3 regions of the Martinezella sp. CNPSo 3795 genome follow, and region 2 is predicted to be linked to each of the others. Evidence: predicted binding sites of a transcription regulator. Region 2 holds the regulator's gene; each other region holds the start of a gene.

Region 1 (7,519 bases), on a different contig from region 2:
TTCATCTCGATCCATGATAGATGCACGGACGATATCGACCGGTTCCAGACCATGACGCCGGGCAAGCTCATCGATCCGGCCGACGGCTTCGCTTTCTTCATGACTATGGACAAAGGCGGCGAAGCGGGCAAATGCCGCATGCTTCTGGCTATCCTTGCCGAATGGCAGAAACTCTTCTCCTGACCCGAAATCGAATGTCAGGCGATCAAGCCGGCCAAGCAGTTCGCCCAGCGTCTCCCACCATAAACTATGCGTCCGCTCCGAAAGCCCCTGGGCGACGAAGACGGTGAAGGGCACATCGTGGCGTGCGAAGATTGGCAGGGCGTGTTCAAGATTGTCCCGATTGCCATCGTCGAGCGTGACGGCGACGAAGGGTGGCTTGCCGGCCTCTTTTGCCCGTGACGGAAGAGCGTCGAGTGCAATGAACTCGTAACCGTCCCGTTTTAGCCGGGCGATCGCCTGATCGAGAAAGTCGGGCGAGACCTCCAGATGCGCATTGGGTGTAAAACGGCAGGGGAGGGCAGGGCGGACGTGATGAAGGGTGAAGATCGTGCCGAGGCCGGCAACATCGCGCATCAGCCCCGCACCTTTCAAAAGTGCGGCAGCCTCAAGCCCGCTTGAGATCATCGTGCGCTTGAGGCGGACCTTGATGCCCTGTTCCATGCGGCTCGACCCGGTTGACCAATGTCAACGCTGTAGCGCATTCCCGTTAAACCTTACTGAATCTTCGTCATAATTTCCAATGCGTTAATGCTTATTTTACCAGGAAAGGCAAAATTGAAGAACTATCGAGGCTGTTGCCTCAATATCGCACCGGTATCAGGCTTTTTGTCGCAAAATCATACAGGGATTGATGCGGTGTGTTGGCATTCTTTCGGTTGGGGACAATTATGAAACGACTTCTGATGGCTTTGTCTGCGGCCGTCTTGCTGTTGAGCGCTCCTGTAGCGAGCTTCGCCGGCAGCGCCTATTTCATCATGGATGCGAAGACCGGCAAAGTGCTGGCGTCGAGCAATGCGGATGACCTCAACCATCCGGCATCGCTGACGAAGATGATGACCCTTTACATGACCTTCGAGGCGATCCATCGCGGCAAGCTGAGCTGGAACACGCGGATCCTGGTTTCGCGCTTCGCTGCCGCCAAGCCGCCAACCAAGCTGGGCCTCAAGCCCGGTGGTACGGTGACTGTCCGCGAAGCCGTCGATGGCATGATCATCAAGTCCGCCAACGATGCCGCTACCGCCATGGCGGAAGCGCTCGGCGGCAGCGAGAGCGGTTTTGCGCGGATGATGACGCAGAAAGCACGCGAACTCGGCATGCGCCGCACCACCTTCCTGAATGCATCCGGTCTTCCGAACATGCAGCAGTGGACGACGGCGCGAGATATGTCGACGCTCGCCGTCGCGCTCATCAACAACTATCCCCAGGAGTACCGGCTCTTCTCGCAGACGAGCTTCAACTACCGCGGCCACTACGTGCGCGGCCATAACAACCTGATGTATCGCTATGAGGGCATGGACGGTATCAAGACCGGCTATACGAATGCCTCCGGCTTCAACCTCGTCAGCGCCGTGCGCCAGGGCAATCGCCGCGTGATCGGCGTCGTCATGGGCGGCGCCACGGCGCGCGGTCGCGACGCGATGATGGCGTCGCTGCTGGACCGCTATGTGCCCAAGGCAGCCCCCATCGCAACATCGCGCCTGATGGCGAGCGTCGGCGGCGGCAAGATGGGCAAGCAGGTTGAAGTGGCGTCTGCATCGGACGATGTTGCCGTCGATGTCGATGCCCAAACCACTGCCACGACGACACCTGCGCCGGCGCGCAAGCGTACCGAGGTTGTCCCAATGGCATTCGCCGCCACCTCGAACGTCACCGTGCCGATGGATCGCCCGGCTGCGATGGACGAGATCCTCGTCGACAACAAGCAGGCGGCAGCCGCCAGCAAGCCGATGGTATCCGGAAGCTGGCAGGTGCAGATCGCGGCGACGCCAACCGCTCAGGCTGCCAAGGATTTGCTCTCGGAAGCGAAGTCCAAGGCCGGCAATGCGCTCGCCAATGCCTCGCCCTATACCGAAGCCGTCGGCAAGGGCGCCAGCACGGTCTATCGCGCCCGCTTCACCGGCTTTGCAAGCCGCGACGATGCAAGTTCGGCCTGCTCCGCTCTGAAGCGCAAGGACTTCGATTGCATGCTCCTGCCGAGCAAGGGCTGAACACAATCTTGATTGGATAGAAGCGAGCCGGCGGAGCAAATCTCCGCCGGCTCGACTTTTTTGCGGGAATCGTTCATTTGAATGGAACATAAAGGGAACGATTTCGATGCTGAAAGATCTGATGGAGCAATTCGAAACGGCTTCGGCACGCTACGCCGCCGACAACGGCATGGAGCGCGACGACGACTGGTTCGTGTTGAAACTCCAGGAAGAAATGGGCGAGTTGGTCCAGATCTGGAACAAGGTCACCGGCCGCGGGCGGCGCAAGGGCATGAGCGACGCGGATCTTGCGACGGCGCTTGCCGATGAAACGGCCGATGTGCTCGGCCATATTCTTCTATTCGCGCATCGCAACGGCCTCGATCTGCCGGCTGCCGTCGAGCGCAAGTGGCTCTTTCGCCCTCAGGCGTAGCAGGCCGGGGCGGTTAAGCCTTGGTGCCGCCCACCGTGATCTGGTCCATGCGCAGATGCGGCTGACCGACGCCGACGGGAACCCATTGGCCGGCTTTGCCGCAATTGCCGATGCCGGTATCGAGTTTCATGTCGTTGCCGATCATCGAAACGCGCTTCATCGCATCCGGCCCGTTGCCGATCAGCATGGCTCCCTTGATAGGAGCGCCGACCTTGCCATCCTCGATGAGGTAGGCTTCGGTGCAGCCGAAGACGAATTTGCCTGAGGTGATATCCACCTGACCACCGCCGAAGGAAACGGCGTAGATGCCCTTCTTCACCGAAGCGATGATTTCGTCCGGCGTCTTGTCGCCGCCAAGCATATAGGTGTTGGTCATGCGCGGCATCGGCGTATGGGCATAGCCCTGGCGGCGGCCGTTGCCGGTCGCCTTCATGCCCATCAGCCGGGCATTCTGTCGGTCCTGCATGTAGCCCACCAGTTTGCCATTCTCGATCAGCACGTTGTAGGCCGAAGGCGTGCCTTCATCGTCGACGGTGATTGAGCCGCGGCGGTTCTCGATCGTGCCGTCATCGACGACGGTAACGCCGGGAGTGGCGACCATCTGGCCGAGCAGCCCCGCGAAAGCCGATGTCTTCTTGCGGTTGAAATCGCCTTCCAGCCCGTGGCCGACGGCTTCGTGCAGCATGACGCCCGGCCAGCCGGAGCCGAGCACGACATCCATCGTGCCGGCGGGTGCCTCGATCGCCTCGAGATTGACGAGCGCCTGGCGAAGCGCCTCGTCGGCGCCGTGATGCCAATTGTCTTCTGTGACGAAATCGCCGAAGCCGATGCGGCCGCCAGTGCCGAAGGAGCCGGATTCCTGCCGGTCGCCGTCACCCACGATGACAGAGATATTGACGCGCGTCATCGGCCTGACATCGCGGACGCGATGACCATCGGCGCGCAGAATGTCGACCACCTGCCAGCTCGCGGCGATGGATGCCGTCACCTGGCGCACCTTGTCGTTCTTGTCGCGCAGATAGCTGTCGATCCGCTGCAGGAGCTTTGCCTTTTCCTCGAAGCTCGGCGTGCCGATCGGGTTCTCGTCGCCGTAGAGCACCTTGTTGGTACGCTGTGGCGCGGCTGCATAGGAGCCGGCATAGCCCGATGTCACCGCACGTACTGCATCGGCGGCGCGCTTCAGGGCGGCTTCGGACAGGTCGCCCGCATGGGCATAGCCCACCGCTTCGCCGGCAACGGCGCGAAGGCCGAAGCCCTGCTCGGTGTTGAAGCTGCCGCCCTTCATACGGCCATTGTCGAAGGTCAGCGATTCCGCCTGGACATGCTCGACGAAGAGTTCGCCGTCGTCGGCGCCGGACAGCGCCTCGGCCACGATGCCGCGCAGCTTGGCTTCATCGGCATCGAAAAGGGTAAGGAGATCGGTGTTCATGGGTCAGGTGCTCCGTTCAGAGCCGATGTAGGCTTCGCACCGCGCAAGAGCAAGCCCATCCGGTCAGGGAAGGGCGTCGTAGCCGTCCGCGAAGCCCTTCAAGTCCACAGGGATGCCGATCCCTTCTTCCGGCGACTGGAAGACGATGAAGGTTGCCGTTGCGCCGCTGCGCAGCGTCTTCAGCAACTGGTCCTCCAGCACGACTTCGGCGTAGCAGCCGTCGGAGAAGCAGCGCACGAAATAGGCGCGGCCGATATCCTTACCATCAATATTGAGGCCGAGACCGTTGGGCAGCAGCACGCCGAGCGGCGCCAGCACGCGCAGGATCTTGGATTTGCGGTCAGCCGTCTTCAGCACGACGACGGACAAACCGATTTCCGGGCGGTCCTCTGCAATCACGTTCTGCATCAGCGCGCATTGCTCGGTCGAGGCGCCTGCCGGCTTGTCGCAGACGACGGACCATGCGCCATGGCTGGAGCGAACCGTACCCGGCGGTTGCGGAACCTGGCTCGTTGGCACCTGCTGTGTATGCGGCTGCTGTTGGCCCGGCTGGTCAGGCTGCAATTGTTGGGTCTGCTGCGCCGGCGGCTGAGTCTGCTGTGCCTGTTGCGCCCATGCGGGTGCGGCAACTGCGGCAGCGACGCTGCCGGTAACAAGCAAAAGCCGGGCGAGGGAACGAAAACCCATGGAAACCTCTAGATTCGAATCAGTGCCGCTATTGTTGAAGCCCAGGCCGGCAAATGAAAAGCCCCGGCTGCTGGATTCCAACCGACTACGGCGGAAATACGACGTCTACTCCATTTTGTCCCGGCGGCGCCATGGACCGCGATGCAATTTTTCGTATGATGATGAAATGCTTGCCATGTCCGGGACAAGCATGGGGGATATTCGCGCAAAAATGCCGCACTAACAAATGTCTTGAGTTGTTGCGGAGTACCCCAAACTGTGGTTTGAAGCGCAATGGATTGTAGGGATACTGCGTTTGAGGAAGATCTGGGATCAAACGCTGGAGGGAGAGACATCGTGATTAAGAGAGCTTACGCGGCTCTGGCGGCTATGATCTGTCTGCTTTTTGCGACAGGTAGCTACGCCGATCAGCCGAGACCTTGGGAAACCGGTATGCAGCAGGCGGCAACCGGCAACATGCATCAAATCCGCTGGTTTGAGGCATACACGCTTTGGTTTATCATTCCGATCACGCTGCTTGTTCTGGCCCTCCTGGTGGTGGTCATGGTCAAGTTCCGGGCCTCCAAGAACCCGGTTCCGTCCAAGACGAGTCACAACACGCTGATCGAAGTCATCTGGACCATCGGACCGGTCCTTATTCTTCTCTTCCTGGCCATTCCCTCCTTCAATCTACTGACCGATCAGCTGACCTTCCCGGAGAAGACGGATGTCACCGTCAAGGCGACAGCGACGCAATGGCAGTGGAATTATGAATATGAAGGCAGTGGTGCGACGCCGGTTGCCTTCGATTCCTTCATGCTGAAGGAGCAGGACCGCACCGCCGCCGGCAAGGACGACAAGTCGAAATATCCGCGGCTGCTTGCTGTCGACAATGAAATGGTCGTACCTGTCGGCAAGAACGTTCGCCTTCTTGTCACCGCCGCACCGGCCGACGTCATCCATTCCTTCGCCATGCCCGCCTTCGGCATCAGGATCGATGCCATTCCGGGCCGTCTGAACGAAACCTGGTTCAATGCCGACCGCGAAGGCCTGTATTATGGACAGTGTTCCGAGCTCTGCGGCAAGGATCACTCTTTCATGCCGATCGCCATCCGCGTCGTCTCCGATGATCAGTACAAGCAGTGGCTTGCCACTGCTGCAACCGACGTCGGCAAGGCGAACAAGGCTCTGATGGCCGCCGTCGATCAACCGACGACCGTCAAGGTCGCGGAAAACACGGCGAAGTAAGAGGGGTAGGAACAATGGCTGGATCCAAGGCACACGACGATCACTCGAATGAGCTTCACGACGCTCACGCGCATGACGATCATCACGCACACAAGCAGACCTTCGCCGAACGTTGGCTGTTTTCGACGAATCACAAGGACATCGGCACGCTCTATCTGATCTTCGCGATCTTCGCGGGCGTGATCGGCTTCCTCCTCTCCGTTGCCATTCGCATGGAATTGCAGGAGCCCGGCATCCAGATCTTCAGCGGTCTGGCGTCGATGGTCTACGGCTTTTCGGGCGATGCCGCCATTGATGGCGGCAAGCAGATGTACAACGTCTTCGTCACCGCCCACGCGCTGATCATGATCTTCTTCATGGTCATGCCGGCGATGATCGGCGGCTTTGCCAACTGGATGGTGCCGATCATGATCGGCGCGCCCGATATGGCGTTCCCGCGCCTGAACAACATTTCGTTCTGGCTGCTCGTTCCGGCCTTCCTGCTGCTCATTCTCTCGATGTTCGTCGAAGGCCCGGCAGGCGCCTACGGCGCAGGCGGCGGCTGGACGATGTATGTGCCCTTGTCCGGCACCGTCGGCCATCCCGGCCCGGCGATCGATCTGGTCATCTTCGCGCTGCACATTGCCGGTGCCTCATCGATCCTCGGTGCGATCAACTTCATCACCACGATCCTGAACATGCGCGCTCCCGGCATGACGCTGCACAAGATGCCGCTGTTTGCCTGGTCGGTTCTGATCACCGCCTTCCTGCTGCTGCTGTCGCTCCCGGTTTTGGCTGGCGCCATCACCATGGTTCTGACGGATCGCAACTTCGGCACGACCTTCTTCGCGCCGGAAGGCGGCGGCGACCCGCTGCTCTATCAGCACCTCTTCTGGTTCTTTGGCCATCCGGAAGTCTACATCCTGATCCTGCCCGGTTTCGGCATGATCAGCCACATCATCTCGACCTTCTCGCGCAAGCCGATCTTCGGCTATCTCGGCATGGCCTACGCCATGGTCGCGATCGGCGCCGTCGGCTTCGTCGTCTGGGCCCACCACATGTACGTGACCGGCCTCTCGCTCGACACCCAGCGCTACTTCGTCTTCGCGACGATGGTCATCGCGGTTCCGACAGGCGTGAAGGTCTTCTCGTGGATCGCGACCATGTGGGGCGGTTCGATCCAGTTCCGCACGCCGATGATCTGGGCGCTCGGCTTCATCTTCCTGTTCACGCTCGGCGGCGTCACTGGCGTCCAGCTCGCCAATGCCGGCCTCGACCGCGAACTGCATGCGACCTATTACGTGGTGGCTCACTTCCACTACGTTCTGTCGCTCGGCGCCGTCTTTGCCATCTTCGCCGCCTGGTACTACTGGTTCCCGAAGATGACCGGCTACATGTACAATGAGCGGATCGGCAACTGGCACTTCTGGATCACCTTCATCGGTGTCAACATGGTGTTCTTCCCGCAGCACTTCCTGGGCCGTGCGGGCATGCCGCGCCGCTATATCGACTATCCGGATGCCTATGCCGGCTGGAACTTCGTCTCTTCCATCGGCTCCTATGTCGCAGCCGTAG
Region 2 (7,519 bases):
GGCTGAGCCGGAACCGGTGCAGCAGGTGCCGGAGCAGCAGCGGCAGGCGCCTCGGTCTTTGCCGGTTCGGCGGCAGGTGCAGCCTTGGCGGACGAAATGGCGTCAGCGGATTCGCCGTCCTGCAAGAGGATGGCGATCTTGGTGTTGACCTTGACGCCTTCGGTGCCGGCGTCGATCAGCAGCTTGCCGATCGTGCCTTCGTCGACGGCTTCCACTTCCATGGTGGCCTTGTCGGTTTCGATTTCGGCAATGACGTCACCGGAAACGACCTTATCGCCTTCCTTCTTGAGCCATTTCGAAAGGGTACCCTCTTCCATCGTCGGAGAAAGGGCGGGCATGAGAATGTCGATGGGCATAGTGTCCCTCCCCGATTTAGAGCAGAATGTCGGTGTAGAGCTCGGATGCATCCGGCTCTGGATCGTTCTGGGCGAAATCGGCGCTGTCGGCGACGATGTCGCGGACATCCTTGTCGATATCCTTCAGATCGTCTTCGGTTGCCCAGCCCTTTTCGAGCAGGCGGATACGGACCTGCTCGATCGGGTCGTGCTCGGAGCGCATTTTCTGCACTTCATCCTTGGAACGGTACTTCGCCGGGTCGGACATGGAGTGACCGCGGTAGCGGTAGGTCAGCATTTCCAGAATGATCGGGCCCTTGCCGGAGCGGCAATGCGCAACGGCTTCGTCAGCCGCAGCCTTGACGGCGCGAACATCCATGCCGTCGACCTGGATGCCGGGAATGCCAAAGGACGCACCGCGCTTGGAGAAATCGGCCTGCGCGGTGGCGCGAGCCGTCGAGGTGCCCATGGCGTAGCGGTTGTTTTCGATCACGAAGATCACGGGCAGCTTCCAGAGCTGCGCCATGTTGAAGCTTTCGTAGACCTGGCCCTGGTTGGCGGCGCCGTCACCGAAATAGGCGACGCTGACATTGTCATTGCCGCGGTACCAATTGGCAAAGCCGAGACCGGTGCCAAGCGAAACCTGGGCGCCGACGATGCCGTGGCCGCCGTAGAAATTCTTTTCCTTGGAGAACATGTGCATGGAGCCGCCCTTCCCTCGGGAATAGCCGCCCTGGCGTCCGGTGAGCTCGGCCATGACGCCACGGGCGCTCATGCCGGTCGCCAGCATATGGCCGTGGTCGCGATAGCCGGTGATGACCTGATCGCCATCCTTCAGCGCCATCTGCATGCCGACGACGACAGCTTCCTGGCCGATGTAAAGGTGACAGAAGCCGCCGATGAAGCCCATGCCGTAAAGCTGGCCGGCCTTCTCTTCAAAGCGGCGGATCAGGAGCATCTCACGATAAGCCTTGAGCTCCGCATCACGATCGAAATCTGCGATCGGGCCGCCATTGGTTTCCTTGGCAGGCCTTGATGCTGTCTTACGGCTGGAAACGGTCGCGTTTTTTCGCGGCGCCATTCAACCCTCCCTGTGTGAGTAGCCTCGTTTTATGGTGAGGCGTAACATAGGGAAGATTGCCCGCCACAGCAATGCTATAATTGCATGGCTCATATTCTTCGCAAGTCATTGATATAACTTACAAAAACGCGATTAACCGAAATTCGGTTAATTATGGCTATTTGTTGAAGATGACGATCTCGTTCGCTTTGGAATAGGTCAACTGATAGCGTGCATACTGATCGAGCATATCCTTATCCAGAGAGCCGTCACTCAACAGCGCGACCTCCTTTTCAAGGTGTTCGCGTTTGGCGACGAGATCAGCCAATTCCTTGGCGCGGTCGAGGCGACGCTGCTCGAAAACTTCGGTCGCCTTCAGGCCGTAATCACCATGAATGCAATGATAACCGAAGTAGCTCACGAAAGCGATGGTGATGGCGGGAAGGATGAGACGGCCGAACCTTCTCTTCTTATGATACTTTGTCCACATACTCGCTCGTCACGCTCTGGCTTTACGCGATCTCCCCAAAGCCAATGCGCTTCGAACAAGATCACATCAAATCAAACACCTAGAACTAATTTAACCCGCAGAGATTAACCGTCCGTTGACTCTAACAGTCGGGACCAACAAAAAACCGCGCCCGAAGGCGCGGTTCAATCCAAGTAATAATTTTGCCGTGGATCCGGATGGATCCGACAGGTCAGATATCAGCCACGAAGGATGGAGCGGCCGGCATATTTTGCCTGTGGGCCGAGCGCTTCCTCGATGCGGATGAGCTGGTTGTACTTGGCAAGACGGTCGGAACGCGACAGCGAGCCGGTCTTGATCTGGCCGCAGTTGGTGGCAACGGCGAGATCGGCGATCGTGGAATCTTCCGTTTCGCCCGAGCGGTGCGACATGACGGCGGTGTAGTTGGCCTTGTGTGCGGTTTCGACGGCGTCGAGAGTTTCGGTCAGCGAGCCGATCTGGTTGACCTTGACGAGGATCGAGTTGGCAACGCCCATGCGGATACCGTCGCGCAGGCGAGCGGAGTTGGTGACGAACAGGTCGTCGCCGACGAGCTGGGTCTTCTTGCCGATCAGGTCAGTCAGGGTCTTCCAGCCTTCCCAGTCGTCTTCAGCCATGCCGTCTTCGATCGAAACAATCGGGTACTTGGCTGCGAGTTCTGCGAGGTATTCAGCCATGGCGCCGGATTCCAGCGTGCGGCCTTCGCCTTCGAGAACGTACTTGCCGTCCTTGAAGAATTCGGTCGAGGCGCAATCAAGGCCGAGAGCGATTTCGTCGCCCGGCTTGTAGCCGGCCTTTTCGATTGATTTCATGATGAAGTCGAGAGCTGCCGGCGCGCTGGAAAGGCCGGGTGCGAAACCGCCTTCGTCACCGACGTTGGTGTTATGGCCCTGCGATGCCAGTTCCTTCTTAAGCACATGGAAAACTTCCGAACCCATGCGGACAGCTTCGCGGATCGAGTCAGCGCCGATCGGCAGGATCATGAATTCCTGGAAGTCGATCGGGTTATCGGCATGGGCGCCGCCGTTGATGATGTTCATCATCGGAACCGGCAGCAGGCGGGCATGAGCGCCGCCGACATAGCGGTAGAGCGGCAGGTTGGCGCTCTGGGCAGCAGCCTTGGCGACGGCCAGCGAGACGCCGAGGATAGCGTTTGCACCAAGGCGCGACTTGTTCGGCGTGCCGTCAAGCTCGATCATGATGTTGTCGAGCTGGATCTGGTTTTCGGCGTCCATGCCGCCGATGGCGTCGAAGATTTCCGAATTGACGGCTTCGACGGCCTTCTCGACACCCTTGCCATGGTAGCGCTTGCCGCCGTCGCGAAGCTCGACGGCTTCATGCGCGCCGGTCGATGCGCCCGACGGAACCGCCGCGCGGCCCAAGCTGCCATCTTCGAGGTAGACATCGACTTCGACAGTCGGATTGCCACGGCTGTCGAGTATCTCGCGGGCGATAATGTCGGTGATTGCGGTCATGATAGCTTCCTGCTCGCTGGTTTATAAATCGATTTAAATCGTCTTAATCGAAGGCGCGGAAATTACAATGGCGATCCGCGCCGCGATTTGGCACTCCTGCAGGCCCGTAACGTAAATTCATGTCAGCCTGTTGAATGCCGGCTACGTTTCAAGCCTTGGCGATGGCGTCGAAGGCCAGCAGCTTCTCCAGAAGCCGTGGCATATCCTTCAAATAGACCATGTTTGGGCCGTCGGACGGTGCATTGTCGGGATCCTCATGCGTCTCCACGAAGAGACCGGCAACGCCGACAGCGACGGCCGCGCGCGCCAGCGTCTCGACGAAGCGGCGGTCGCCGCCGGTCGAGCCGCCCTGCCCGCCAGGCTGCTGCACGGAATGGGTCGCATCGAAGATGACGGGCGCGCCCATCGCCGCCATGATCGGCAGCGAGCGCATATCCGAGACCAGCGTGTTGTAGCCGAAGGAGGCACCGCGCTCGCAGAGAAGAATATTCGGGTTGCCGCTGTCGTTCAGCTTGGCAAGCACGTTCTTCATGTCCCACGGCGCCAAGAACTGGCCTTTCTTGACGTTGACCACGCGGCCGGTCTTGGCGGCTGCAACCAAAAGATCGGTCTGGCGCGACAGAAAAGCAGGGATCTGCAGGATATCGACCGTCTTGGAAACGATGGCGCACTGCTCTTCCGTATGGATATCGGTCAGAACCGGAAAGCCATATTCCTTCTTCAGGTCTTCAAAGACTTCCAGCGCCTTTTCCAGGCCGATGCCACGCTTGCCTGACAGCGATGTGCGGTTCGCCTTGTCGAAGGAGGACTTGTAGACAAGGCCGATGCCCAGCTTGCCGCAGAGTTCCTTCAGGACGCCGGCAACCATGAACGCATGGTCGCGGCTTTCCATCTGGCAGGGGCCGGCAATCAGCGACAGCTTTGCAGTATTGGAAAAGAGGACCTTGGAGGCACCCTCGCCGACGGTGACTTCCGAATTCGTGCTCATATTATCTCCTCAAAGGCGAACAATGCGCCCTGACCGGGTGCCAACCTCGCCAATAGACGATTGTTCTTACGCGTATAGGTGACGCCGTTAGCAGTGAAATGCGACGATGTCACGGAAAGATCGCGCGTTTTGAAAAGGATTGCACGTGCTCTGAGCCCCGGATCATTCGTGCGAACAGGTAGATCATAGAATGCCTCCATTCCTTCCGGCGTCAAAATCTCCAGATCGGCATTGGCAGCCTTGATCGTCAGGCCAAAGGAATGCTCCATAATGCGCGGGCCACCGACAAGCTCCTCGAAGAAGCCGCGATAGGCCGCCGGCTTCGGCGCGCAAAGCGCTACCCGCGCGATACCAGTCACGCCGTTTTCGTGACGCTCGAGCACGCTGCGGTCAGCCGGCAGCGGATTGATGCGCTGACAGCAGAAAGCGAGAAAATCCGGCGCGCGCAGATCGGCGGCGAAGGCAAGACGAAAGCCGGCCGTGGTTTCCGTCCCATCCGGCATCTTCATGGGACGGGAGAAATCCAGCATCTGCCCCGCAGAAATCGCAGCTGCTTTGAAGCGCTCGTCATCCGCCACCGCATCATCCGTACCGAATACCACGGCCGAAAAGCCATTTTCGCCGACCCGGAAGCGATAAGCCTGGTCACGAGCAACGAAAACGTTGCCATCTAAGATGCTCTTTTCGCACTGCTCCGTCGATGCCACGCCCAGAGGCTCTAAATAGGTTTTATCGGCAAGAAAGACGCAGGCATTCTGTGTGCCAAAGGGATGGCGCGCATCCGGAGCCACCGTAAAGCCGAGCTTGCCGAGGCGCTCGCGCGCCAAGGCGATGTCGACGGTTGGCAGCACGAGGTGATCCAGCGGATGCGGAGACGAAATCATGGCTTCTCCTGTTTGCTTGCCGAAGCAGATTTGCGCCCATCGCCCGCGCAATTCAAGATGGAAGCATGAACACCCGGAGTACACGACATGGATCGAAGGCAATCTCGCAAACGTGATTGCTGATTCTCTGCCATGGCCGGCTCATGCAGCCGCGCGGCACGTTCATCCAAATGCTCGGCACACGGGCTGAACGACAAAGTCGCGGAAGCGAGTAGAACGACATTTTTCTTATTTTTCTGGAAGTTAACGTAGATATAGCGCGCCGATGTTCCGAGCCGGTCCATTCGTAAATCGTAATTATTTAACTGACCCTACAAGGCTTTACCGAAATTTAAGCACTTGCGGAACACATATGGAACATATAGTGTCCGTTCTGGATTTGTTTCACAGCTTTTCTTGATTCTGGGGTTCCAAGACGATGTTGACGCGCAAGCAGCAGGAACTGCTTCTCTTCATTCACGAACGCATGAAGGAATCCGGTGTTCCGCCATCTTTCGACGAGATGAAGGATGCACTGGATCTGGCATCGAAATCCGGTATTCATCGCCTGATCACGGCGCTGGAGGAGCGGGGCTTCATCCGCCGGCTGCCGAACCGGGCCAGAGCGCTCGAAGTCATCAAGCTTCCCGACGCCTATAATCCCAGCCTGCAGCAGCGCCGCGGCTTTTCGCCGAGCGTTATCGAGGGCAGCCTTGGCAAGCCGCAGCCCGTTGCCCCGCCCGCTCCGTCGAAGGTGGCAAATGACGATCACAATGGCTCGGCGTCGGTGCCCGTAATGGGCCGGATCGCTGCCGGTGTTCCGATCTCGGCCATCCAGAACAATACGCACGACATCACTGTTCCCGCCGACATGCTCGGCTCCGGTGAACATTATGCGCTTGAAGTTCGTGGGGATTCGATGATCGATGCCGGCATCTTCGACGGCGATACGGTCATCATCCGCAATTCGACGACGGCCAATCCAGGCGATATCGTCGTTGCACTCGTCGATGACGAAGAGGCGACACTGAAGCGCTTCCGTCGCAAGGGTGCTTCCATCGCGCTTGAGGCCGCAAACCCGGCATACGAAACCCGCATCTTCGGACCGGATCGCGTGAAGGTCCAAGGCAAGCTCGTTGGCCTTATTCGTCGCTATCACTGAACGGTGAATTGTCGATGGCGGGTGACGTGGGCGCAATTGGCGCGTCGAATTTGCCGGTGCGCCAATCATAGGTTCGATGCCTGGTCCAGGGACGCTGCGGGTTCTCGAATGCGGTTGAGAGGATGGGCTTGTCTCCGGTGAGCACCATTTCGATGGAGCCTGTTTTGCGCAATGTCGCACCGGTTATGAGCATCGCTCCGGAACGGCAATGGTCGAGCCGTAGCCGGATTGGCGTCACGATAATGTTCCCCGTGTCGCAAGCCGCAGGCAGGTAGGCCGCGTTTTCGATAGTGACCAATATCGCGCCGTTTTCAAGCATGGCCGCGCACCATGCTCCTTTCTGGCAGGCAAAACTGCCCTGCATGGTACGGTCCAAGGCCTCCTCCATTGCCGTGCGGACCGCCTTCTGTTCTTCACTGTTCAATCGCTTATAACGATCTGCCTTGCCGATTTGTGGAAGTCGGCTGTCAGCCGGGAGCATGGTCGGAGGCTGATGGTCCGTCGCAACCAGTGCCTTTTGCCATTGTTCGAAAATGAAGGCCTGCGGTTTCTCGCGATTGGTCGCGAGTATATCGTCCTGGCGCAACGCGACCAGGACGCCATCTTCGGAGATCATCAGGTCGGGTTTCGGTACGCCAGATCCGAATGCCGCCAAGCCCATGGACAAGAGCGATAATAGCAGGCCCAGATGGCGAAGCCGGGTTCGCAATATGCTCATGATCAGGAAGCCGATAATGAATGTGGGCATCAGCCAGGCCGGCTGGCGACCGAAGGTAATGTCACCTCCCCAACCAGCTACGGTTCTTGCGATCATGATAACGAGTTCCAGTCCCTCTCCGGTGACTTTCCAGAAAGGCCCGTCGAGACCGAGCGGCATGAGCAGCATCGCCATCATCCCGAACGGCATAACGATGAAAGAAACGACGGGCATTGCCGCAAGGTTGGCGGCGAGCCCATATGTCGCCAACCGGTGAAAATGCTCGATCGAGAAGATAGCGGTCGATGCGCCACCGATGAACGAGGTCGACGTCACGCCTGCGAAGAAACGTGTGACGAACAATAGCGGACTTAGTACACGAAGGCGCGGCAGGATGTTTTCACGATGCCGCCGCCGTTTCCAGAGCGAAT
Region 3 (7,519 bases), on a different contig from region 2:
ATCGCCATTGATGAAATTGACGCCGGGGTAACGGCGGACGAGATGATTGTAGAAATCGGTGGAATATTCGATGGCGACGAGATTTTGCGGCTCTACACCGCGTTCGAGGATCGCCTTGGTGATCGCCCCGGTTCCCGGCCCAAGCTCCAGCACAGGCAGACCTGATTGCGGGTTGATGACACTAGCCATCTTGCGGGCCGTGATCGACGACGTAGGAACGATCGAGCCGACGGTCTTGGGGCCTTGCATCATGCCCTTGAAGAAGCGGATCTCCTCGTCGAATTTCTTGCCTAGCCGTTCCTTGAGACGCAGCGCCATGCTCTCCCCCCATCAGATGTTACCGTCGCGACTTACATATTGCTTCTCTAGGATCTTGCAACGGAATGACGCAATAACAAGAGAAAATGTCGCAATCGACAAAAGACCAAATAAAAGCGCCCTTGCGTAGGTTAAACGCATGAAGGGCGCTTTAGTTTCGCTACACCCGCATCGGCATCAGCACATAAAGCGCGTCGTCGCCAGCCGTGTCGCGGATGAGCGTCGGCGAACCGGCGTCGGCCAGCAGGAATATGGCCGCGTCGCCGGAAAGCTGCGCGGTAATGTCGAGCAGGTATTTGGCGTTGAAGCCGATTTCCATCGGGTCCATCTCGTAACCGACGGCAACCTCCTCGGTCGCGCTGCCCGAATCCGGATTGTTGACGGTCAGCAGCAGCTGGCCGTCAGACAGAGCTAGCTTCACAGCCCGGCCGCGCTCCGAAGAGATCGTCGACACGCGGTCGACGGCCTGGGCGAAGGTCTGGCAATCGACCCGCATTTCCTTGTCATTGTTGGCCGGAATAACGCGCTGATAGTCCGGGAAGGTGCCGTCGATCAGCTTCGAGGTCATGACGATGGAGCCGATGGTCAGGCGGATCTTCGCGTCGGAGACTTCGACGGTCACGATCGCATCCGGCGTGTCCACGAGCTTCTGCAGTTCACCCACCGTCTTGCGCGGGATGATGATCCCGGGCATGCCTTCGGAGCCAGAGGGAGCGCTGACATCGGCGCGTGCCAAGCGATGGCCGTCCGTGGCGACGGCCCTGAGCTTCAGGTCGCCGCCGCTTTCGATTGTATGGAAGAAGATGCCGTTGAGATAGTAACGCGTCTCTTCCGTGGAGATCGCAAACTGCGTGCGGTCGATGAGCATCTTCAGATCGCTCGCCTTCAGCTTGAAGGAATGGCTGAAGCTGCCGGCAGTGAGATCCGGGAAATCGGATTCCGGCAGGCATTGCAGCGAGAACTTCGAGCGCCCGGAGGCAACCGTCATCGAGCTGCCATCGGTGTTGGTGGCGAGAAGCACTTCCGAGCCGTCGGGAAGCTTGCGCACGATATCATAGAGCAGATGCGCGGGAACCGTTGTGGCGCCGGCCTGTTCGACATTCGCGGGCGTTGCCTCAGTGATTTCGAGATCGAGGTCTGTCGCCTTCATGTCGAGGTTCGTGCCATCGGCCTTGAGCAGCACATTGGACAGGATCGGGATCGTGTTGCGACGCTCGACCACGCGATGCACGTGGTTCAGCGACTTCAGGAGGTTCGACCGCTCAATTGTAATACGCATGGATGCTACCGCTTTCGACCGTGACTAGCCGGGCGGCCCGAGGCGCCCGAGCGACATGTTTTCGGACAAGGCCCGAAAGATTGGACAGGCAACTTGGCAGACTTCTCCATCCGAATGCAAGAGGCATAGACGTTTTGCCTAGCGCCAATTCGCCATTTCGACGGCAATGCTCCACAGGAATTGCACCGCTCTTGCCGTCTGTGCGCACCTCGCCCATAAAGGCTGCTTATCCGAGATGAATTCAGGACCGGCATGAGCGAAGACCAATCAGGCAGCGGAGCGCGCAGTTTCCGCCTGCACAACAATCAGATCCCGGCCCGCCCTCTCGAACCGGCGCTCTATCTGGTCGCCACCCCGATTGGCAATCTCGGCGACATCACGCTGAGGGCGCTAGAAACGCTGGCCGGTGCCGATGTGCTCGCCTGCGAGGATACGCGCGTGACGCGCGTCCTGCTCGATCGCTATGGCATACAGAACAAGCCCTATGCCTATCACGAATACAATGCCGATGAGGCCGGTCCGCGGCTGCTGCAGGCTCTGGAAGCCGGCCGATCTGTTGCATTGGTCTCCGATGCCGGCACGCCGCTTGTCTCCGATCCCGGCTATCGCCTTGCGGTGCAGGCGATCGAAGCGGGATACAAGGTCGTGCCCATTCCCGGCGCCTCGGCCCCTCTGGCTGCTCTCGTCGGCTCCGGCCTGCCGAACGATGCCTTCTTCTTTGCCGGTTTCCTGCCTGCCAAGGACAAGGGCCGCCGCGACCGTCTGGCCGAACTGGCAGCGGTGCCGGCGACCCTCATCTTCTTTGAATCGCCGCATCGCATTGCCGCCACCCTTGCCGCCGCCGCCGATGTGCTTAGCGGTGAGCGCGCGGGCGCCGTCTGCCGCGAGCTGACGAAGACCTTCGAGGAATTCCGGCGCGGCACATTGTCCGAACTCGCGTCATTCTATGACGCGGTCGACAATGTGAAGGGCGAGATCGTCTGGCTTGTGGGACCGCCAGCGGAAAGCGTTGCGGCAGAGGCCGATGTCGATGCCATTCTCGCCGATCTCTCAGGGACGATGCCGACAGCCAAGGCCGCGACCGAGGCTGCGCGCCTCACCGGCCTGCCGCGAAAGGAGCTGTACCAGCGCCTGCTCGACATGAAGGAGCGCCATGGCTGATATGAAGCCCGGGTCCGGCGAGAAGCTGAAGCGGCAAAAGGCTTGGCGTCGCGGCCATGTGGCCGAATATCTCGCGGCTGCCTTCCTGATGCTCAAGGGCTATCGCATCCTGGCCGTCCGCCACCGCACCAAGCTCGGTGAAATCGATATCGTCGCCCGCAAGGGTGATCTCGCCATCTTTGTCGAGGTCAAGTCGCGGCGCGGCGCACAGGAGGCGATCGATGCAGTTTCCCTCTCGTCGCAAAACCGCATCCGTGCTGCGAGCGACCTATGGCTCGCCCGACAGCCGGATTTTGCCCGCCTGTCGCAACGCTATGACATCGTCGCCATGCTGCCCGGCCGCTGGCCGCAGCATTTTCCGGATGCGTTTTGAACACGGCGTTACAGGACCGTCATAAAATCAGCCTATTGCCGGACCGATAAGCGTTTGCGATTTCCGCCGCGCTCACAATGCTATTTCGACAGGCTTCAATATGATCCGCAACACCGTTTCCGCATTCACCGTTCCCTCGCAGGAAGAGCGCAAGAGCTTTATTTCACTCGAAAAGACCGCGGTCGTTCACGCCGAGAAGCTTGCATCGCTCGCCTGCCTGAATACGGTGCGCATCGGCGGGGCGGATGCCAAGGTCGAGGCTCTCTCCTTCCCCTTTACCGTCGCAGCCTGGAATCTCGAGCGCTGCCTCTTTCCCGAGGAAAGCGCGGCCAAGCTGCGGGAAACCGGCGCGCCGCTGATCCAGCTGTCGGAAATGGATCTGGGCATGGCCCGCACCGAACAGCGCGACCCGACGGCGATCATCGCCGGCGAACTCGGCATGAACTACGCCTATGGTGTCGAATTCCTCGAACTCAGTCTCGGTTCGGAAATCGAACGCTCCTACTGCAAGGACGATTTCAACGAGAAGGGCTTTCATGGCAACGCCCTGATGGCCTCCGTCGCCCTAAAGGATGCCTTCATGATCCGCTTACCCGGCGAAGCCGTCTGGTTCAACGACAGCAACGAGCAGCCGCGCATTGGCGATCGTTGCGCTGTCGGCGCCATTGTTGAGACAGAAGCTGGTCCCATGATTGCCGTTTCCGTTCATCTCGAAAGTGTCGCAACCGCTGCCTATCGCGAGCGGCAGTTGGCGGCGTTGATCGATGAAGTCGAGGCCTTCGCACCCGGTCTGCCGATCTTGATCGGCGGCGATCTCAACACCGGCAATCACACCGGTGGCGATTATTCGACCGATACCCTATTCGCCATGGCCGAAGGCCGTGGTTTCGAATGCCATGGCGGACCGCTCGATCAGACAAGCACGCGCCCGAGCCTGATCACGCGCTTTCCCGATCGCACCATGAAGCTCGACTGGTTCATCACCCGCAGCTTGAAGGTCGGCGAAAGCCACCTTGTTTCCTCCCTGAACGGAGAAGGCAAGCCGCTCTCCGACCACGATATGGTCGTCTGCACAATCGAGGGTTTTTCCGCCTGATCGCTGCAATCGTTAAAATGCGCTCGGTTTCATGAACTTTCCCCTTACCCGTTCCATGCGATGAGATCGCAGACGCACATGGAATTTTGGGGGATTGCATGGTCTTGAAACTGATGTTGGCGAGCATGGCGGCCTTTGCCACCCGTGCCGCGCCGGTCGTGCTCGCGATGCCGCAGTCGAAAAGCTTCGTGGCGGGCGCCAGCAACGAAATGGAAATGAAGCCATCGCCGATCGAACCCTCCTGGGTTTTGTCGGGGAATCCGGTCGCCCGTATCGCCGAGCACTCGCGGGGGCAGGACGATGCCGCAATGACGGCGCTGTGGGATTGCACCGCGGGCGAGTTCCGCTGGTATTTCGGCTGGGACGAAACGGTGATGATCCTTGAGGGCGAGGTGCATATCACCACGGAAGATGGCGTCGAGCGGACGCTCAGCGCCGGCGATGTCGCTTATTTTGCCGGTGGCACCTGGGCGACATGGCGCATCGATCGCTACCTGCGCAAGGTTGCCTTTCTGCGCAAGCCGTTCCCGAAGCCTCTGACCATGGCTTATCGCCTGCGCAACTTCGTCCGCCAGGGCGGCGCACAAGGCCTTGCTGCCTAAGCGGCCACTTGAGGGAAGCCATTGAATAGCCGTTGCGTTTGGATGCAGGCCGACCTACATCTGTCCGCAAATCCGAGCGAGGGCTGACTATGGCTGGTATCAAGAATGTTGCGGTCCAGATGGACCATGTGAAAAGCATCAACATTGCGGGTGACTCCACCTTCGCCATGAGCCTCGAGGCGCAGAACCGGGGCTACAAGCTCTTCCACTATACGCCGGAGCGGCTGAGCATGCGCGACGGCAGGATCTATGCCTCCGTCGAGCCGATGATCCTGCGCGACGTCAAGGGCGATCATTTCGAGCTCGGCGAGCCGGAGCGCGTCGATCTTTCCACCATGGACGTGGTGCTGCTGCGCCAGGACCCGCCATTCGACATGGCTTATATTACCTCGACACATCTGCTCGAGCGCATCCATCCGAAGACGCTCGTGGTCAACGATCCGGCCTGGGTGCGCAACTCGCCGGAAAAGATCTTCGTCACTGAATTCGCCGATCTCATGCCGAAGACGCTCATCACCCGCGATCCGGCTGAAATCCGCCGTTTCCGCGATGAAATGGGCGATATCATCCTGAAGCCGCTCTACGGCAATGGCGGCGCCGGTGTGTTCCACTCGACGCGTGACGACCGCAATCTCTCGTCGCTGCTGGAAATGTTCGGCCAGCTCTTCCGCGAGCCCTTCATTGCCCAGCAATACCTGCCAGACGTGCGCAAGGGCGACAAGCGCATCATCCTCGTCGATGGCGAGGCTGTCGGCGCGATCAACCGCGTGCCGGCCGAGCATGACGCCCGCTCCAACATGCATGTCGGCGGCCGCGCGGAAGCCACCGAGCTGACGGCGCGCGAGAAGGAAATCTGCGCGCGTATCGGCCCAGCCCTCAAGGAGCGCGGCTTCCTGCTCGTCGGCATCGACGTCATCGGCGACTATATGACCGAGATCAACGTGACGTCGCCGACCGGCATCCGCGAAGTCAAGCGTTTCGGCGGCGCCGATATCGCCAGCCTGCTCTGGGATGCGATCGAGGCCAAGCGAGCCTGATCGACAGTTCCCCGCCACGCTTTCGACTGAACGATCTAGTCACCCCCGCATGTCGTTGATTTCGATATGCGGGGTGAAATTTTTGTTCGTTTATTGTTCTTGTTTCATTCTTTGTCTTATGCCAGATTGCAACCCGAAGTTTGCTGATCGGGGCACGTAACGGCAAACGGGTTCGGCGACAGGGGATAGGGAATGGTAGCGCGCGTCAGTACGGTGGCATTTCAGGGCATTGAGGGCGTACCCGTCGAAGTGCAAGTGATGATCGCGCCGGGCAAGGTGCTGATGCATATCGTCGGTCTGCCGGACAAGGCTGTCGCGGAGAGCCGTGAGAGGGTTCAGGCAGCACTACACGCCTCTGGCCTTGCCTTGCCGCCGAAGAAAGTCACTGTCAATCTTGCACCGGCGGACCTGCCCAAAGAGGGCAGTCATTTCGATCTTGCCATCGCGCTTGGTCTGATGGCGGCGCTCGGCGCGATCCCAGCCGATGCCCTGTCCTCCTACACCGTCATCGGCGAACTCAATCTCGACGGCACGATCGCGCCCGTTGCCGGCGCTCTTCCCGCCGCGATCGCCGCCAATGCCATGGGCAAGGGGCTGATCTGCCCGGCCGAAAGCGGACCGGAAGCGGCCTGGGCCGGCAAGGAGATCGATATTCTGGCGCCGCGCAGCCTGATTGCGCTCGCCAATCATTTCCGCGGTACGCAGGTTCTCTCGCGGCCGGAGCCATCCGTTCGCGCCAATGCCGCCAATCTACCCGATCTTGCCGATATCAAGGGCCAGGAAAGCGCCAAGCGCGCGCTGGAAGTGGCGGCCGCCGGTGGCCATAATCTGCTTTTCGTCGGGCCTCCCGGCTCCGGCAAATCCATGCTCGCCTCGCGCCTGCCGTCGATCCTGCCGCCCTTGTCGACCAACGAGTTGCTGGAGGTGTCGATGATCCATTCGATCGCCGGCCAGCTTTCCGGCGGCAAGCTCTCGGACCGGCGGCCCTATCGCGCGCCCCATCATTCCGCCACCATGGCGGCGCTCGTCGGCGGCGGCCTGCGCGCCCGGCCGGGTGAAGTCTCGCTCGCCCATCACGGCATTCTGTTCCTGGACGAGCTGCCGGAGTTTTCACCGCAGGCGCTCGATGCGCTCCGCCAGCCACTGGAAACCGGCGAATGCGTCATCGCCAGAGCAAACCACCGTGTCTCCTATCCGGCCGGCATCCAGCTTGTCGCGGCGATGAACCCGTGCCGCTGCGGCATGGCCGGGGAGCCGGGTCATACCTGCGCCCGTGGGCCGCGTTGCGCTTCCGATTATCAGGGCCGCATTTCCGGCCCCTTGCTCGATCGTATCGATATCCGCATCGACGTGCCGGCGGTCTCCGCCGCCGACCTCATCCGGCCGACAGCCTCGGAAAGCAGCGCCGATGTCGCACTCCGCGTGGCACGCGCCCGCGAGCGGCAGCGGGAACGCTTCGAACGAGCCGGCATGAAGGATGTCAGCACCAATGCCCGCTGCTCGACGGCGATGATCGAAACCATCGCCGAGCCGGATGCCGCCGGCCTGCAATTGCTGCGCGATGCCGCCGAGAAGATGAAATTCTCCGCCCGCGGCTATCATCGCATTCTCAAGGTGGCGCGCACTCTCGCCGATCTCGACGACAAGCCGACC

Evidence for each region. Region 2 encodes LexA, which represses DNA repair genes until DNA is damaged. Its sites were predicted from a motif close to TGTTCNNNNTGTGTTCNG; they were not measured.
Region 1: the regulator LexA is predicted to act here: its motif matches at 2,293-2,310, upstream of AC13QY_RS22095 (nucleoside triphosphate pyrophosphohydrolase family protein).
Region 3: the regulator LexA is predicted to act here: its motif matches at 5,950-5,967, upstream of AC13QY_RS17120 (YifB family Mg chelatase-like AAA ATPase).

Annotation. Positions count from the first base shown of each region.
Region 1 is NZ_JBXSOQ010000008.1:228,868-236,386, forward strand. It holds gene AC13QY_RS22085 (polysaccharide deacetylase family protein) at 1-663, opposite strand, end outside; gene AC13QY_RS22090 (D-alanyl-D-alanine carboxypeptidase family protein) at 891-2,210, shown strand; gene AC13QY_RS22095 (nucleoside triphosphate pyrophosphohydrolase family protein) at 2,317-2,622, shown strand; gene tldD (metalloprotease TldD) at 2,636-4,051, opposite strand; gene AC13QY_RS22105 (invasion associated locus B family protein) at 4,115-4,738, opposite strand; gene coxB (cytochrome c oxidase subunit II) at 5,075-5,965, shown strand; gene ctaD (cytochrome c oxidase subunit I) at 5,980-7,519, shown strand, end outside.
Region 2 is NZ_JBXSOQ010000009.1:59,350-66,868, forward strand. It holds gene AC13QY_RS22810 (pyruvate dehydrogenase complex E1 component subunit beta) at 1-356, opposite strand, end outside; gene pdhA (pyruvate dehydrogenase (acetyl-transferring) E1 component subunit alpha) at 373-1,416, opposite strand; gene AC13QY_RS22820 (FtsB family cell division protein) at 1,574-1,885, opposite strand; gene eno (phosphopyruvate hydratase) at 2,104-3,378, opposite strand; gene kdsA (3-deoxy-8-phosphooctulonate synthase) at 3,527-4,366, opposite strand; gene AC13QY_RS22835 (VOC family protein) at 4,363-5,250, opposite strand; gene lexA (transcriptional repressor LexA) at 5,669-6,391, shown strand; gene AC13QY_RS22845 (ComEC/Rec2 family competence protein) at 6,372-7,519, opposite strand, start outside.
Region 3 is NZ_JBXSOQ010000005.1:294,175-301,693, reverse strand. It holds gene pmtA (phospholipid N-methyltransferase PmtA) at 1-318, opposite strand, end outside; gene dnaN (DNA polymerase III subunit beta) at 479-1,597, opposite strand; gene rsmI (16S rRNA (cytidine(1402)-2'-O)-methyltransferase) at 1,850-2,758, shown strand; gene AC13QY_RS17140 (YraN family protein) at 2,751-3,131, shown strand; gene AC13QY_RS17135 (exonuclease/endonuclease/phosphatase family protein) at 3,232-4,227, shown strand; gene AC13QY_RS17130 (cupin domain-containing protein) at 4,326-4,829, shown strand; gene gshB (glutathione synthase) at 4,919-5,866, shown strand; gene AC13QY_RS17120 (YifB family Mg chelatase-like AAA ATPase) at 6,059-7,519, shown strand, end outside.